DNA from 2 places in the Paenibacillus sp. EB106-06-01-XG199 genome. Region 1 is predicted to be linked to the other one. Evidence: riboswitches for the same ligand, from Rfam matches in the RefSeq annotation. Region 1 holds a riboswitch; the other holds the start of a gene.
The links. Region 1 has a riboswitch for S-adenosylmethionine ahead of AC3WT9_RS19465 (methionine ABC transporter ATP-binding protein). Riboswitches for the same ligand answer to the same signal wherever they lie in the genome.
Positions count from the first base shown of each region.

Region 2: linked by a shared signal. The riboswitch ahead of metA (homoserine O-acetyltransferase MetA) and the one ahead of AC3WT9_RS19465 (methionine ABC transporter ATP-binding protein) in region 1 are both predicted to bind S-adenosylmethionine.

Region 1 covers NZ_JBYTDQ010000005.1:219,919-228,568, reverse strand. Annotated here, with positions in the region: gene mqnE (aminofutalosine synthase MqnE) at 1-691, shown strand, start outside; gene AC3WT9_RS19490 (NAD(P)/FAD-dependent oxidoreductase) at 775-1,836, shown strand; gene AC3WT9_RS19485 (YuzB family protein) at 1,872-2,126, opposite strand; gene AC3WT9_RS19480 (NifU family protein) at 2,209-2,457, shown strand; gene AC3WT9_RS19475 (MetQ/NlpA family ABC transporter substrate-binding protein) at 2,682-3,560, opposite strand; gene AC3WT9_RS19470 (methionine ABC transporter permease) at 3,613-4,242, opposite strand; gene AC3WT9_RS19465 (methionine ABC transporter ATP-binding protein) at 4,281-5,297, opposite strand; SAM riboswitch class I at 5,397-5,539, opposite strand; gene AC3WT9_RS19460 (Cthe_2314 family HEPN domain-containing protein) at 5,629-6,369, opposite strand; gene AC3WT9_RS19455 (UbiD family decarboxylase) at 6,505-8,289, opposite strand; gene AC3WT9_RS19450 (COX15/CtaA family protein) at 8,389-8,650, opposite strand, start outside.
Region 2 covers NZ_JBYTDQ010000004.1:95,081-103,730, forward strand. Annotated here, with positions in the region: gene AC3WT9_RS15685 (bifunctional 2',3'-cyclic-nucleotide 2'-phosphodiesterase/3'-nucleotidase) at 1-1,190, opposite strand, end outside; gene mqnC (cyclic dehypoxanthinyl futalosine synthase) at 1,457-2,593, opposite strand; gene AC3WT9_RS15695 (PLP-dependent transferase) at 2,829-4,007, opposite strand; gene metA (homoserine O-acetyltransferase MetA) at 4,073-4,990, opposite strand; SAM riboswitch class I at 5,109-5,242, opposite strand; gene corA (magnesium/cobalt transporter CorA) at 5,668-6,603, shown strand; gene AC3WT9_RS15710 (immunity 53 family protein) at 6,700-6,996, opposite strand; gene AC3WT9_RS15715 (HRDC domain-containing protein) at 7,213-8,229, opposite strand; gene AC3WT9_RS15720 (ROK family protein) at 8,438-8,650, opposite strand, start outside.

The sequences.
Region 1 (8,650 bases):
GTTTCCTGAAGTTACCTTAAAAGCCTATACTGCGGCGGAAATTGATTTCTTCACCCGGATCAGCGGACTCAGCATCCGTGAAGTGCTGGAGCAGCTGCGCGCAGCCGGACTCCAATCACTTACCGGAGGCGGAGCTGAAATTCTCTCTGACCAATACCGTAAAAAAATGCGTGTTGATAAAGCAAACGTCGAAGAGTATCTGGAAGTGCACCGGGTTGCCCATCAGATGGGCATGAAGACGCACACCACTATGCTCTATGGCTCCATCGAATCGCATGAGGACCGCATCCGCCATATGCTGCAAATCCGCGAGCTGCAGGATGAGACGAATGGATTTATGGTATTTATCCCGCTGTCCATGCAGCCCAAGAACAAAAACGCCGGGATTATGCGCCGCAACTCCGCGTACGAGGATCTTAAGACGATTGCGATCAGCCGTTTGATGCTGGATAATATTGACCATATTAAAGCTTACTTCATTAATATTGGCGCGCAGCTCACTCAAGTTGCCTTAAGCTTTGGAGCTTCCGACGTGCATGGCACGATCTTAAAAGAACGGATCAGTCACGCCGCGGGTGCTTTAACGCCCGAAGGTCTGACACGCGAAGAATTGATCTGGCTCGTAAAAGGCGCCGGACGGATTCCGGTTGAACGGGATACCTTCTACAATGAAATTAAGGTTTACGAATAATTAAATAACTGAGTTAGCCGGAATTATCCTTCGCTGCTGCAAAAACCATATTTGAGCACGACTCGAAAGGAAGATCGGTCTGCATGAGAACACTACTCGTCCTGGGCGGCGGCTACGGCGGCCTTGCCCTTATCCAAGAACTGCTCAACAACCATCTCCCTCATGATATGGAGATCGTCCTAATCGACCGGATGCCTTATCAGGGAATCAAGACGGAGTATTATGCGCTTGCTGCAGGGACGGTGAACGATTACCATTTACGCATCCAATTTCCCGTGCATCCGCGTCTGACCGTCCGATATGGTGAGGTAGGCTCCATTGATCTGGAGAGCAGAATGATATTCATGGAGACCGGTGAGCCGGTTTCCTATGATATCCTGGCGATCGCTCTCGGCTGTACAGATAATTATCATGGCATTCAAGGAGCAGAGCAATATACCTGCAGTATCCAGAGCTTCTCGGGAACGCGGGAAACGTATCGGCGGCTGAATGATGTGAAGCCTTATGGAACAGTTAATATTGTAGGCGGGGGATTAAGCGGAGTGGAAATTGCTGCAGAGCTGCGTGAAAGCCGTCCTGACCTGAATATTTCTATACTGGATCGCGGGGAACGGGTGCTGTCGGCTTTTCCGGCGAAGCTGTCCAAGTATGTGGAAGAATGGTTCAGCGAACACCATGTCGAGACGCTAGGCAAAATTTCCGTATCTCATGTAGAAAAGGATGCCATCTACAATGGCACCCAGGCTATTCCTGCTGATGTTACTGTATGGACCGCCGGAATTCAGCCGGTCCGGGTAGTCCAGCAGCTCGAAGTAGCGAAAGACCGGAGTGGCCGGATCATGCTGGACCAATATTACAATATAGCGGATTATCCGGAAGTGTACGTGCTCGGCGACTGCGCCAGCCTTCCATTCGCTCCAAGTGCCCAGGCAGCCGGAGCGCAAGGGGAACAGGTAGCACATATCCTTCAGGCGCTGTGGCGCGGCGAAACGCCGAAGCTCCATGCGATCAAGCTGAAGGGAACGCTTGGTTCCCTGGGCAAACATGCCGGTTTCGGGCTGATGGGCCGCCGCTCCGTCATGGGACGTGTCCCCCGTCTGCTGAAAAGCGGCGTACTTTGGATGTCCAAACGGCCTTTGGGTTAAGTTAAGGGTAGGCCAAGGATAGGACTAGCCTTTGGCTAGTCCAGTTCCAGATTGTCCCATGCTTCCTGTTCCTTAATTGCGGCCTCGATAGCTGCTTCCAGTTCCTCCGGAGAAGCTGCTTCAATAATTTCGCCGTCAACCATGGCGAATGGCTGCAGGTAGCACTCGCCGCAGTTGTTCAGACAACCGTATTCAATTACATCGTATTCCGGATTTTGTTCCAGCTTTTGTTTCAGCGGTTCCGTGCCATGGCCAATATTACTGGCACAAAATTCAATAATTGGTCTCATGATGCTCTCCCTATTCTGCACTAACCATTTTATTTTTTAACTTTTTGTACTATAATGAACTTACGAAAGGAGTGATTGAGAAATGAGTGAGAATGTACAAAGCACCACCATGTATGATGAAGTACTGGAAGTGCTCGATAAACTTCGTCCGTTCCTGCAGCGCGATGGCGGTGACGTCGAACTGATCGATGTTGAAGACGGCATTGTTAAGTTGAAGCTTATGGGTGCCTGCGGCAGTTGCCCCAGCTCCACGATCACGTTGAAAGCCGGGATCGAACGCGCCCTCCTTGAAGAAGTAGAAGGCGTAGAAGAAGTTGTTCAAGTATTCTAATCCCGTTTGATACCGATCCCGGATCTTCTGAGAAGAAGACCCGGGATTTTTTTGAAGTATAAGAACTTATAGGCTTTACACTATAAATTATCGTTTCCACTTGTTATATATATTATAGAGGATTTCACATTTCGCAACAACCGGAGTGCTAAAAACCCCCGCATGCCTTTTTCTGGCATGCGGGGGTTTTCGTTGTAATCTGTTAAGTCGGCTAAGGCACTAGCTTAAAATGCAGGGATAATCGCACCTTCGTATTTCTCTTCGATAAATGCTTTAGCTTCCGCAGAGTTCAAAGCTGCAGCCAGTTTCTGGATAGCATCGGAATCCTTGTTATCAGGACGGGATACCAGCAGGTTGGCGTAAGGGGAATCTGCTCCTTCAATGAACAATGCATCTTTGGTTGGAACAAGGCCCGCTTCAAGTGCAAAGTTGGTGTTGATCAGAGCAATATCCACTTCATCAAGCTGGCGTGGCAGCATTGCTGCATCCAATTCAATGATCTCAAGTTTCTTTTTGTTTTCGGTAATATCCGCTTTGGTGGAAGTAATATTAGTGTCGTCTTTCAAGGTGATCAGACCGTTTTTGGCCAGCAGGATCAGTGCGCGTCCACCGTTGGTGGCATCGTTCGGAATGGCTACTTTCGCGCCGTCAGCCAGTTCATCAATCGATTTGATTTTTTTGGAATAAGCGCCGAAAGGTTCAACGTGAACAGCAGTTACCGATACCAGTTCCGAGCCGTTCTTTTTGTTCTGGTCATCAAGGTAAGGCTTGTGCTGGAAGAAGTTCGCATCCAGTGCCTTTTCCGCAAGCTGTGTGTTCGGCAGGATATAGTCTGTAAATTCTTTGATTTCCAGCTTGATGCCTTGTGCTTCAAGCAGCGGAGCGATAGCCTTGAGAATTTCAGCATGCGGCACAGGAGATGCGCCGACCACGAGGGTTACAGGTTCTGCAGCTGGTTCGGTCGTTGGCTCTGCAGAAGCATCTGTTACTGGTGCATTCGTTGCGGCGGAATTAGCCACGTTATTGGTATTGTTATTGTTGCCGCAAGCAGCCAGCACCAATACCAAGGTCAAACTGAAAAATGTGAGCAGTACTTTCTTCATCTGTAAATCCCCCTTTATTAAGTGTATGAATAAGGCTATATATGGACGTACCTTATTTCCGGGTAAAAAATTTGACCAGCCGGTCTCCGGCCATTTGCAGCAGCTGAACTAGTATAACCATCAGCACTACGGAGATAATCATAACTTCTTTCTCATACCGGTAATAACCGTAGCGGATTGCCAGGTCACCAAGACCGCCGCCGCCGATCATACCCGACATCGCGGTATAGGAAACGAGCGTAACGAGAGTGATGGTCACTCCGGCAAGCAAGCCTGGACGAGCCTCGGGCAAAAGTACACGCATAACGATCTGCCCTGTGGAAGCTCCCATTCCTTGTGCTGCTTCAATCACGCCCCGGTCAACCTCACGCAGTGCTGTCTCTACCAGCCTGGCAAAAAACGGAGCCGCACCGATGACCAGCGCCGGAATTGTACCGAGCACGCCTATCGAAGTCCCCATAATTGACTTGCTGAAAGGAATCAATGCTACCATTAGAATAAGAAATGGAACGGAACGCAGGATGTTTACAAGCAGCGATAATGCCGAGTAAATAACCCTGATAACAATGTTATTTGATCTTCCCCATAAATATAACACAATTCCGAGTGGTAAACCAAGAATAATTGTGAATATTCCGGAAAATGCCAACATTTTTAGTGTAGCCACTGTTGCATCAAGCATTTCTTCCCAATTAATCGTATTAAAATTCAATCCGCCCACTATGAAATCACCTCCACATCAAGCCCCTGCGCCGTTAACTCGGCGATTGTGGCTTCAACCGCTTCAGGAGACCCTTCAAAACGGACAATCAGCTGGCCGTAAGGCACATCTTTAATTGTGGAGATTGTCCCCTGCAAAATCGCAAAGTTGACTCCGGTATCGCGGGCCACATGGGACAAGGTAGACTCGTACGTTTTTTGTCCCAAAAAGGTAATCTTGACGGCCTTGCCGAATTCACCGTTCACCGCATCAATGGCCGCCCGAAGAGGCCCGTCCTGCTGAGTTTCACTACGGATAAATTCCTTGGTTACTTCATGCTTGGGCTTTAGGAATACCTCTGCAACATTCCCCTGCTCGATAATACCGCCGCCATGAATGACTGCGACCCGGTCACAGATGCTCTGTATAACATGCATTTCATGCGTAATCAGCACAATGGTCAGATTAAATCGCTTGTTGATATCGAGCAGCAAACGCAGAATGGAATCTGTTGTCTGCGGATCCAGCGCTGAGGTCGCTTCGTCGCATAGCAGCACATCGGGATCACTAGCCAAGGCACGGGCCACGCCCACCCGCTGCTTCTGTCCACCGGACAGCTGGGCAGGATATTTGTTCAGATGTTGTTCGAGACCAACCAGTGTTATCAGTTCCTTCACTTTATGGTCAATTTCTTTTCCCGGAGTGCCCATCAGCCGCAGCGGAAAAGCGATATTATCGTATACTGTAGCCGAAGTGAGCAGATTGAAATGCTGAAAAATCATTCCGATTTTGCGCCGCTGCTCCTGCAATTGCCTCTGATTCAGCGCCGTCAGATCCACACCGTTCACCCATACCTCACCCTCTGTCGGACGCTCCAGCAGGTTAATGCAGCGGATTAGGGTGCTTTTTCCCGCTCCGGAATGACCGATTACTCCAAAAACCTCACCTTTTTTGATGGACAGGTTCAGATCCCAGAGCGCTGTAGCGGCCTTGCTGCCTTTTCCGTAGACCTTGGTTAAACCTTTTAGCTCTATCAATTGATGTCCCCCTCTCTTTATTTCTTTCTATAACATCAAAAAGACCTCTTACGATCGATTGCAGATCGCAAGAGGCCCTGTGCGTATATTAACAATGCCTTCTCATCTGCCAAAGACCGCAAACCACGCGGTATTGTAGGAATTAGCACCATGACATTCATCTAAAACGCGGGTTGACGCGTATTACACAAATCGGTTGCCGGGCTTCATCGGGCCTATCCCTCCGCCGCTCTCGATAAGATTATGATATGAAATTAGTTGCCGTTCTCTGTGAGAAACGAATGCATGCCTAAGTATAGTAAGTTTCAGGTTTTTTGTCAAAGGGAAAGTTTTACTTAGAGCCGTCTCTTGCTTTCAAGGCTGCCGCGTTTTTACGCCACTGCTCATTGCTGTAACGGAACGAAGCCCTTAAAGATTTGCACACCATCTCAAGGCACTGCTTTAAATCCTCCAGATGACTGTCCAAATCTTCAAGCTGAATTTTGTCATGCAGCCCTTGATGTCTTTGCCAGAGATCATCCTGCATTTCCGCATTCATATAATGAATTTCGGCGTTGCGGCGTTTACGCAGATTCTGCAGCGGCTCCCGGTAAGAGTTCTTGATATTCTCCAGTTCTTCCGCCAGCGGCGCATGCGCTTTGAGCAATTGAAATTGCCGCAGTACGGTGAAATACGAGAAATGGGCTTTGACCTTGGTCGTGTTGAGATTATACAAACTGTTCAATACAGTTCCAAGCTTGTCCAGCAGTGAGAAGACACGAATAAAGCCGTTTTTATAAAAATAAACGTACCGGGCATAATCGCCCTGCTCGATCACCGTCATATCATCCATATAACCGGCAACAACCAATTTCCTGTAAAAGGCTGCCGCGAACCAGCTTTGCTCCAACTCGTCCAGGGAGGAAATCAGCCCGCGCGTCCATATCTCCAGCTTGCGGTATTCATGGTCGTGGTCCTCATACGCGTTCATCTCCTTGCGCAGCATCGCTGCAAGCTTCGCCATGTTGTCCATGGCTTCAGCCAGTACACCGCCGTTCTCGCGCGGCGGTTCTCCCAGTAATATCCGCAGCATGTTTTGTCCTCCTTAAAGTTTTGTAAGCATTACATCCTGAATCTACTTCGTACAAAACTCGCTTCGGAAGCATTCGCTTAGTTATGTGAGCAATTCTTCCTGATTCTTCTTCGTACAAAACTAACATCGGAAGCATTAACTTAGTTTTGTGAGCATCGGGAAATAGTTCCTCCAGTTTTGGTCGACCACCTTCACAATATCCCCGCATGGTTCCAGCTCATCCGGATAATCGGGCTTCATGCGGGCGTCGATAACAATCGGCAGCTTATAGCCAATGTGATGGCGGTTAACCTCGGATTCTGCGTAAATATCGCTCGCCGGATTAAACCGGGTGAACACAGTCCACAGAAAGGAGGTTTGCGTCTGAGCGGTTTCAGCGGCGTGATCCACCAGGATGACGAGCGGCCATTCCGTTTCGTTCTGGCGCAGTTCGGCGATCAGTCTCAGCGGAAGCTCAGGGTCGTCTATATAGGATGCACCCGATACTGTTAAACATCCTCCGCAATAAGGAACAACGCCGGTAATTCCGGGAAGCACTCCCTCATTATAGATACGGGGAAGAACCCGAACCAGGGATCCGGTTCCCATCATTATGCCTTTACTGCCGCGATTCAGCTGCTGTCCAGTATAATCAGAGGTATCTTGAGCCGTATTATTCAGCACAACCAGATCAGTTTTCGGATCGAAACGCTCCAGTACCGTCTCCAGCAGCTTGGGGAAATCGCAAAGATCCACCGGCTCATTCGTCAGCAGAAGAAATTTGGTCAAAGACAGCTGGCCTTCTCCCAGAATGCGAAAAGCCGATGCCAGAGCTTCGCGCGAATAGCTTTCGCGTACAACGGCGGCTGCCAGCGAATGCGAGCCGGCTTCGGTATAAGACCACAGCGCCTTGACTGACGGCATCAGCAGCGGATAGGCCGGGGACAGGAGTCGCTGAAGAAAATCCTTCAAATAATAGTCCTCCTGGCGGGGTTTGCCGGCAATCGTTGCCGGATAAATCGCATCCTTGCGATGCCACATCCGCTGAACATGCAGGACAGGGAAATCATGCTGCCGGGAATAATATCCGTAGGGATCTCCGAAAGGTCCCTCCGGGCGACGCTCCAGCGGCGTTACAAGACCGCGGATGGCAAATTCGGATTCAGCGGGAATTCGGTGTCCGCCCATGGGATCCTTAACCATGGGCAGCCGGCGGCCAAGCATCAGCGAAGCCAGCAGCAGTTCAGGCAGCCGCTCCGGCAGGGGAGCAATGGCTGAGGCAATCAGCGCCGGCGGGCCGCCGAGAAATACGGAGACTGGCAGCGCCTCGCCGAGCAGTTCAGCCTCACGGTGATGAAAACCGCCGCCTTTATGGATTTGCCAATGGACACCTGTTGTATTATCATCATAAATTTGCACACGGTACATTCCAAGGTTACGGTTCAACGGATTGGTAATACTCTCGGTATATACTAACGGAAGGGTAATCAGCGGCCCGCCATCCTCGTGCCAGCTTGTCACTCTGGGCAACTCCTGCAGCGGGTCGGTACTGCGGCATATGCCCAGCACAGGCGCTTCACCCTGCGGCACATCTTTGACGCCGACCTTGAGCAGATCATACAGCAGCCCTTTTTCTTTCCATATCGCCGAGGGGGTGGGCGGCAGCAAAGTTTCCACCGCCCCCGTCAGCGACTTCATCAGCTGTTCGGGCCGGGTCCCAAATGCCTGGTTTACCCTGCGGACCGTCCCGAATAAATTTGTCGCGACCGGAAAAGGTGTTCCTTTTACATGGGTAAAGAGCAATGCCGGCCCTTCTTCCCGAACCACACGCCGATGAATCTCCGCCAGTTCAAGATAGGGGTCCACCGGAGTATCAATCACAGCGAGATCCTTATCCTTTCTCAACTGCTCGATCCATTGACGCAAATTATCGTATCCCACTTTATTGTTCCTCCTCAAACCTGGCTGAGTGCCCAAAGTCTGATTGGCAGTCTCTACTGAGAACTAACGATACAGGACAGACGAACATTTCCCCTGCATTTAGTTTGATTTATTCTTTCTGCTCAGCTGCCCTACACGCACACTCATGTAGCACAAGACTCCGAACAGTCCAGCAATCAGCAAAATATGGGCCAGCGCAGCAAATATGTACAATTGTTCGTTATACAGCGTATGCACCACAGCCGCACCGCTGAGTACCTGCAGCAGGCAGAGCACAACCGCGACAACGCCCAGAGCCCTCAGCTCAGGCCATGCTCTGTGTTTCCAATAGGCTAAATGTCCAAGCAGTGCAATCAGAACA
Region 2 (8,650 bases), on a different contig from region 1:
ACTTTGTTTTCTGTGCGGTAGATCGAACGTGTGGAGGATTCCGAGTTGGCCTTATCCACCTTCCAGCCGCTGTCTCCGTCTTTGACAACCGAGAGATCGATGATGCCCAGGTATGCACCACCGTAGCCGGCTTGTACAGCAGGAACATTATTGATGTGTCCCTTTGCATTGTCAATGACCGCTTTATCGTTGTTGTACGGCAGCTTGGTCACGGGATCTTTAAAAGAAGCATCCAGCAGGGTGTCATTCCCGTTGGTCGGGAATACCTTGTGGCTGTGGGAGAAGGTGATGGCGTCGATACCCGGCACTTTGCTCAACGCATTGACGTCATTTTCGGAAAGATCGCCCTTCACGGCAGATGCATCAAATCCGGTATGTGCCATCGCCACGATTACATCTGCGCCCGCTTGCTCCATTTGGGGAACGAACTTCTCTGCGGTTTCGGCAATATCCTTGGTGATATATTTGCCTTCCAGATTCACTTTGTCCCATTCCATAATTTGCGGTGTTACCAGTCCAAGGAGTCCCACCTTGATTGTCTGCGTCTGCCCGCTGCTGTCAGTAACCGTCTTAGGAATGATGATATAAGGCTTATAGGCATTGACGTCATCTGCAGGATCCGCATTATGGTCGTCAATATAAATGTTTGCATTCACATATTTAAAATCAGCATTCGTAGCTTCGCTGTCTTCCTTGCTTCCATTAACTACCCGATCCAAATACTCCAATCCGTAGTTGAATTCATGGTTACCGAAGGTTGCTGCGTCATAGCCCATCACGTTCATTGCTGCGATCAGCGGATGAATTTTGCCCGCCTTTGTCATAATGTCCGATTTGGTTGCCATATAAGTGCCAAGCGGAGTGCCTTGAATCAAATCACCGTTGTCGAGCAAAAGATTGTTCGGATTCTCTTGTCTGGCCGTTTTGACCAATGTTGCCGTGCGGTCCAGACCTACCGTCAAGGATTTAACATTCTTGAAGTAGTCCCAGCCATAGACATTTGTATGCACGTCCGTTGTGCTCATAAGCCGCAGTTTAACTGTGGGCGAGGAGTCTGCAGCAGCACCTGCGGCTTCAGCCTTTTCCGCTCCCAAAACTGAACCTGCAAACATCCCCCCCAACACTTGCGCACCAAGAACCGTGGCCGCCAGTATTGAAGCGATAGGCTTGTTCCATCTTGTTACTTTCATAAGTTAATAATCCTCCCACTTTGTCACTTTATACCGACCGCAAAAAGTGTATCATGACAAAGTTAAGGAATCTGTCGAAGTTTATCAAATCTATTAAATAGTTTTGTAAAAATTTAAACTATTAGTAGATTCGACATAGTACTGGTCAGTTATCACCACGCAGGCACACAGCAAAAAGCACCCGCCCGTGAATTCCAAGTACACGGACAGGTGCTCTAACGCATTGTTATGAAGGTTTATTAAACTTAGAATATCAGCGGAGCTTCCTAGTTCTGCATGACAAAATCATTGTCGATCTTCGCATTGGCATCCTCGAACGTCCGCAGAATATCATAGCGTGTGTTACGCTGCGCAGGGATCTTGCCCGCCTCACGGATGAGTTGGGTGATCGACTCGATGTTGACCTTGTAGGTCGCACCCGCTGAGGAAACCACGTTCTCTTCGATCATTGTACTGCCGAAATCATTGCAGCCGTATTGCAGGGACAACTTGCCAACCTCAGGCCCCATCGTTACCCAGGAGGATTGGAAGTTCTTGATATTATCCAGCACAAGGCGGCTGATGGCTACCGTCTTCAGGTATTCCTCCGGCGTCTGTCTGTCCAGCTTCAGGTTGGTGTTGTCCGGCTGGAATGTCCAGGAGATAAAGGCCAGGAACCCTTCGGAGTCATATTTATTGGCGATACACTCATCTTGAGCTTCACGCACACGCAGTAAATGAAGCGCGCGCTCTTCCATACTCTCTCCCAGGCCAATAACCATCGTTGCGGTCGTGTTCATGCCGATTTTATGTGCGGTCTGCATGACGTCCATCCATTCGCGCCAGGAGCCTTTCAGCCGGCTGATCTTGCGGCGGGTACGGTCATCAAGAATTTCCGCTCCACCGCCTGGCAGCGAATCTAGTCCTGCGGCATGAATCTCCCGCACTACCTCTTCCAGAGAAAGGCCGGACACTTCCTTCATCTTCATAATCTCCGCCGGAGAGAAGGAATGCATCGTAATTTCCGGGAAACGCTGCTTAATGCCACGCAGCAGATCCGTATAGTAGCTGAACGGCAGATTCGGATTCGTGCCGCCCTGCATGAGGATTTCCGTGCCGTTTACGGCTATGGTTTCGGCAATTTTTTGATAGATGGTCTCATCGGGAAGCACATAGCCCTCCTCGGATCCGGGTCTGCGGTAAAATGCGCAGAAGCGGCAGTACACATCACACACATTGGTGTAGTTAATATTGCGGCCGATCACGAATGTGGCCAGCGGGTCCGGGTGCCAGCGTTTCATAATAATATCTGCGGCAGCGCCCATTTTCTCAATTTCGTTGCTCTCGAACAACCGGATAGTGTCCTCCAATTGAAGACGTTCGCCCTTCAGCGTCTTATCCAGAATAAGATCTATCGCACTCATCGTTCGCAGCCTCCTCTTAAGCCCATTTAGTATGATGGATGAATTAAATTTGTATAACATTTGAATAAGCTCGTTTCTTCATCGTATCACAATCCGGGCGGCTTGAGAAACTTTTTGCGTACACGTGATTCCTCAGCCGAGGCAGGCATGTTTTTACATTCCTAATAAGAGCAAAAAACAGCAGAGCCATCAAGCGGCGCTGCTGCCGGTACCTTTATCATCCGTCTGCTTTTCTTTAATTCGCAGCTTCCTCAAGCTCGATCCGCGCTGCTTCCAGCGCCTGGCTGAGATCGCTCTTCAGATCATTCACATGCTCTATTCCGACAGAGAAGCGCAGCAGGCGGTCATCCACGCCTACGGCATCGCGAATTTCGACCGGAATGTCGGCATGGGTCTGCACCGCCGGATAGGTCATCAGCGACTCGACACCGCCCAGGCTTTCGGCGAAGGCGATCAGGCGGATATGGCGGAGCAGCGGCTCCACATATCTGGCGTCTTTTACCTTAAAGGAGAAGATCCCGGTGTTGCCCGAGGACTGGCGGTTCTGAATTTCGTAGCCCGGGTGATCAGGCAACCCCGGATGGAATACCTCTGCAATAGCCGGGTGCTCCAGCAGATAATGAGCCAATTCCAGCGCATTGCTCTCATGCCGCTCCATACGCAGGGCCAGCGTCTTCATGCCTTTCATCAGCTGGTAGCTGTCATTTGGTGCAAGTACGGCACCCAGAGAGTTATGCAGAATGGCCATTTCTGCCGACAGCTCGGTGCCCTTGGTAACGATAAGACCCGCAAGGACATCGTTATGGCCGCCCAGATATTTGGTGGCACTATGGACAATAATATCCGCGCCGAGCTCCAGCGGACGCTGGAAGAACGGGGTAAGCAGCGTATTGTCTACGATTGTGAGTAGTCCTTGCCGGCGGGCCCACGTACACACGGCTGACACATCCGTAATCATCATCAGCGGATTGGTCGGGGTTTCAATAAATACAGCCTTCGTATTCGGAAGGCGCGCCGCTTCCAGCGCATCAAGATCGTTTGTATCCACATAGGAGGCTGTGATCCCGTACTTGGACAGAATCCGCTCCAGCAGCCGGTATGTGCCCCCGTACAGATCCAGCGAGACCACCAGATGGTCACCATGCCCGAACAGTGCAAACACTGTGGTCAGCGCAGCCATCCCGGAGCTGCAGGCAAAGCCGGCGTCTCCTGATTCCAGCTCCGCAGCCGCCTCTTCCAGCACGGAGCGGGTTGGGCTTTTGGTGCGGCTGTAGTCAAAACCTGTGCTTTGTCCGAGTCTAGGGTGGCGGAATGCCGTTGCATTATAAATCGGATAATTTACTGCCCCTGTAGCGGGATCTTCCTGTGAGCCAATTTGCGCCAGTCTGCTTTCAATCCTAAGTTTCTCGTCCATCTGTAAGCCTCCTAAATGTGGTGTAATCATTTCTATATGGTGTGAAGCAGCTAACGTCTTCTCTTTTAAATAATCGGACCAATATCGTAAGGGGTCTCCTGGTATACATAGTAATTGAGCCAATTGGCAAACAATAAGTTGGCATGGGCCCGCCAGACGGCCGGCGGTGTGCGCTGCGGATCATCCTTTGGATAGTAATGCTTCGGCAGTGCGACATCCATCCCCTTGGCTGCATCCCGGTCATACTCCCATTTGAGGGAAAAAGGATCATATTCAGAATGACCGGTAACGAAAATCTGTCTGCCGTCATGTGTCGCTACCAGATAAATTCCGGCTTCCTCCGATTCGGCCAGAATCTGCAGATCCGGATTAGCGAGGATATCCTCACGGGATATGTCGGTATGGCGGGAATGTGGAACATGGAACACTTCGTCAAATCCGCGCAGCAGCTTGACGTTATTATGGCTCAGGGTGTGCGGGAAAACTCCGAAGCATTTCTCGTCCAAGCTAACCTTGTGCACTCCAAAGTGGTGATACAGTCCTGCCTGGGCAGCCCAACAGATATGCATGGTCGAAGTAACGTTGTGTTTGCTCCATTCGAAGATTTCTTTCAGCTCTTCCCAGTAGTTCACATCCTCGAACTCCATCTGTTCTACCGGGGCGCCGGTAACAATTAATCCATCCAGACGGCGGTGGCTGATTTCGTCAAAGGTTTTATAAAAGCTCTTCAAGTGCTCTGCCGAAGTGTTCTTGGAGGTATGGGAGCTGGGATGCAGCAGAATCACATCAACCTGAAGCGGCGAGTTTCCGATTAGGCGCAGCAGCTGCGTTTCGGTTGTTTCCTTAGTCGGCATTAAATTCAGAATAGCGATTCTCAAGGGGCGGATGTCCTGGTGGAAGGCCTGGCTTTCATCCATTACAAAGATATTCTCCCCGGATAATACCTCTTTGGCCGGCAAGCTGTCGGGAATTTTAATTGGCATTGTTGTGTCCACTCCTTAACTGAATTTGAGTGCCGCTAATACGGCTTGTGTTTAAAATACAACCAAAAAAGACCTTTCTCGGGCGAGAAAGGTCATAGATTTGCAGTCATATGCGCCTCTCTCATCTGCCAGAGAACTTCTGCCGGGATTCAAATATCCCCTGCAAAGCTTCCGCAAGAATTAGCACCGTGCGTTCACACGCCGGTTGCCGGGTTTCATCGGGCTAGTCCCTCCACCTGCTCTTGATAAGATTTAGCTGTATTCAGTTAGAAAAATCTAAAATGTCAAACGTTGTTTTTCTTAAAATTCACTTTAAATCATGAACCTCCTTTTCGTCAAGCCCATACAATGCTAAAGAGCCCCTGAAAGTGAAAAGAATTTTGCTTGAAAGAGGCATACCCCGGCGTTATACTAGACAAGTGTTTCATACTATAAATGACGAAAAGAAGAGGTGAGAGAAGAATGGAAGGCGACCCGGGTGCGCAGTTAAGCGTGCAAAGTGAGCTACCACACAGGATTAACATCAGCTTGCCGGCGGCGGGAGCAGTTCTTCTTCATGCTCTCGAAACGTCATTTGGCCTTATTCGTTGATTGTACCACCGGCCAAGCTGATTTTTTTCTCTGTGCTTTAATTAGCATATCCCTGGAGAAGACTGGGGACAGAAGGAGTGAATCAGATGAAAATTCGGCAGGTGAACGCAGGAGTTTTTACAACTATTGAGGATATTGAAGAAACACTGACAGCCCCTACAGAGGGCTTCTACTGGATTGATGCGGATATTGAGGATTTGGAGCTGCTTCAGCCCTTATACAATCTGCATGACCTGGCCGTTGAGGATTGCCTCAGCGAAGAGGAGCAGCGCCCGAAGATTGAAATTTATGAAAGCCATTATTTTATAGTTGTCAACAGCATCCGTTTCGATGACGAGGAGATTTTCCTTCGTGCACTGAACGTGTTTCTCGGCAGACATTACATTATTACCGTCACCAAACAAAAGATCCATGAACTGCGTGTGCTGAAACCCATCCTGTGGGAGCAGGAGGTCAGCGAGCCGGACCGCTTCCTGTACCATCTGATCGACACTGTCGTGGATAACTATTTTTCCGTCGGCGACCGGATTGAAGTGCGGATTGAGAAGCTGGAGGAGGATATCCTTATGCATACCAAGAAATCGCATCTTAGCGAGATTATCGGTCTGCGCAGCGAAATACTCTGGTTGAAGAAGATGCTTGGACCGCAGAAAGAGGTTATCAACACCCTAAATAAAAAAGACCTCCGCCTGATTGATGACCAGCTGCAGAAGTATTTTAGCGACATTTATGAAAATGCGGTCAAAATCTCTGAAACCTTCGAGACCTACCGCGATCTTATGGGCAACTTACGCGAGGCGTACCAATCGAGTATTGCCAACCGTGCCAACGAAATTATGAGAGTATTTACAGCCATTACAACGATATTCATGCCGCTGACCGTAATTACCGGGATCTACGGGATGAACTTTGACAATATTCCCGAGACCCATTCAGAGTACGGCTACTATGGCGTTATTGCCGTTATGGTGACGCTCGGCTGCGGGATGCTGTTTGTTTTCCGCAAAAAGGATTGGCTATGAACAACAACGGACGAATACGCTAGGCGAAGGCACCGTTACCGCAAGGGAATGGAAGCCTTCGTCTTTTTGTTCAGAAGAAGCTGAATAGCATCTATTCTAATCTTCGTTAAGCATTGCCCATTGCTGAAATATTTGTAGGATCTCTTCTAAATTGTTCACTCCTCCTCTTCCCTGGAAAATATTATCGCTTACCTTGCCGTATACCCAGTCGACATCCGACCTGTCAATATTCAGCAGTTCAAAACCTTTATCCTCCAGTTCGGTTCCTCCCAAAAAAATGTCAACAGACCACCCGGGATTATCAAGTGTCGTAATACTGACAACCTGGCTGTGTTCCCAATCTCCGTCACATTGCCGTGAATACCACTCTTCAAGCCATTGTAAAACATTCATATATACAGCTCCAATCCAAAATATGTTCAGCGGCAATCCGCAAATTCCCTTTGATCATCTGCCTAAAGGTTAATGTTCATTACCCTGTTTGCATATTTTGTAATACAAATCGAAAAAAACCTAAGCGGAACTCTCTCCTGCAAGGGAGGAATCCCGCTTAGCTACAATTCTTTCGCTTAGGCAACTCCATTTCGCCTTGGCATCGAAAGCCTTATTCTAAAACCCCGTAGCCATTTCCACTCCGTTCTCCGTACCGCGCCGGAAACGGATCCGGATCAGCCGCAGCCGTTCATAATACATATCGAGCCCTTCGACAGGTGAAAATTCCTCTCCGTACGCTTTATACAGCACAGGCTTCAGGAATGAATCGCCCAACAGTTCATAGGCGGTCCATATACTGTCCTGCTCGTTTGGTGAGATTCCCTGTAGTTCCAGCTCAATCAGCTTCTCCACGGAATATCCGTCCTTCTCCAGTTCTTCTACCGCTTCGAGCACTTCACGGCGGCTAACGCCGCTCGTCGTTTTGAGCTGTTCCATTCCCAGGCCGTTTTCAATTCCCTGTAGCACTATGCGCCGCAGCCGCAGCCGTTCCAGCTGTTTCTTGTACTTAAGCTCTTTCTGCTTATAAAGCCATGAGCTGAAGGCCTCCTCTTCAACAGCCTCGTTGACCCAGCTCAGCGGATAACTGTGATCACGCGAAGCTCCCGAAGTAATGTTCAGCCATTCGGCCCCGTATTGCAAAGCCTTACCCTCGCCGACCCCCGGGATTTGCAGCAGTTCCTCCCGCGTGCGGGGAAGAAATGCGCTAAGCATCCGCAGCAGACGGTTACTGGCCAGAATATAAGGCGCTTTGCGTTCACTGGATGCTCTGCCCCTGCGCCAGGCGCAGAGCTCCTCATAAATGGCTTCGTTGGCGTGCTGTTCGCTGTAATGCTGCAGCTTGAGCTGCTCCTGATTACGGCTGTTCAGACCCTCTTCTTCATGGAATGCACCGTCGATTAACGGACGGTAGCCGTCCCCCATCTTTACCGCCAGCTCATGCCTGTATACACATAACATCTCATTCCATGAGCCGCCCTCATACCAAATGTTGTCGCTCAGCTCCTCGGCACCGGAAAAATCGCGCCAGCCCAGACTCCAAATGCCTTCTTCCTCGCCAATCCATAGCTGGGCAAACGCCTCCTGGTCTGCCCCTGACATTCTCGACAACCGGTTCATAAATACGATCTGCATCCCGATCCCTACCTTCCTCGTCTTACAGCAAGCATGATCGCGTCAACGCCGGAGCTTCCGATCTATAGAGCACGGCTGCTATACAGACCCTTGAACGCACAAAAAGCACCTCTCTCACGCTGAACGTGAAAGAGGTGCTCCCTCTTAAATGCTATACTGTTAAATCCTAGGATACCATAGATTGCCGAACAGTCAATCTCTTTTTGTGTTAGGCTCTGTCCAATGCCATTTTGGCTAATCCAAGCGCTCCGGACAGTCCGGCATTGTCTCCGAGCTGTGGTGAAACAACATAGTTGCCGATGCCTTCATTTAGCGCAGGATGCTGCACATAACCTCCCAGCAGCTCTTGCAGCTTGGCATGGATTAACGGGAACAGCTGACTTTGCTTCATGACACCGCCGCCCATAACGATCTTCTGCGG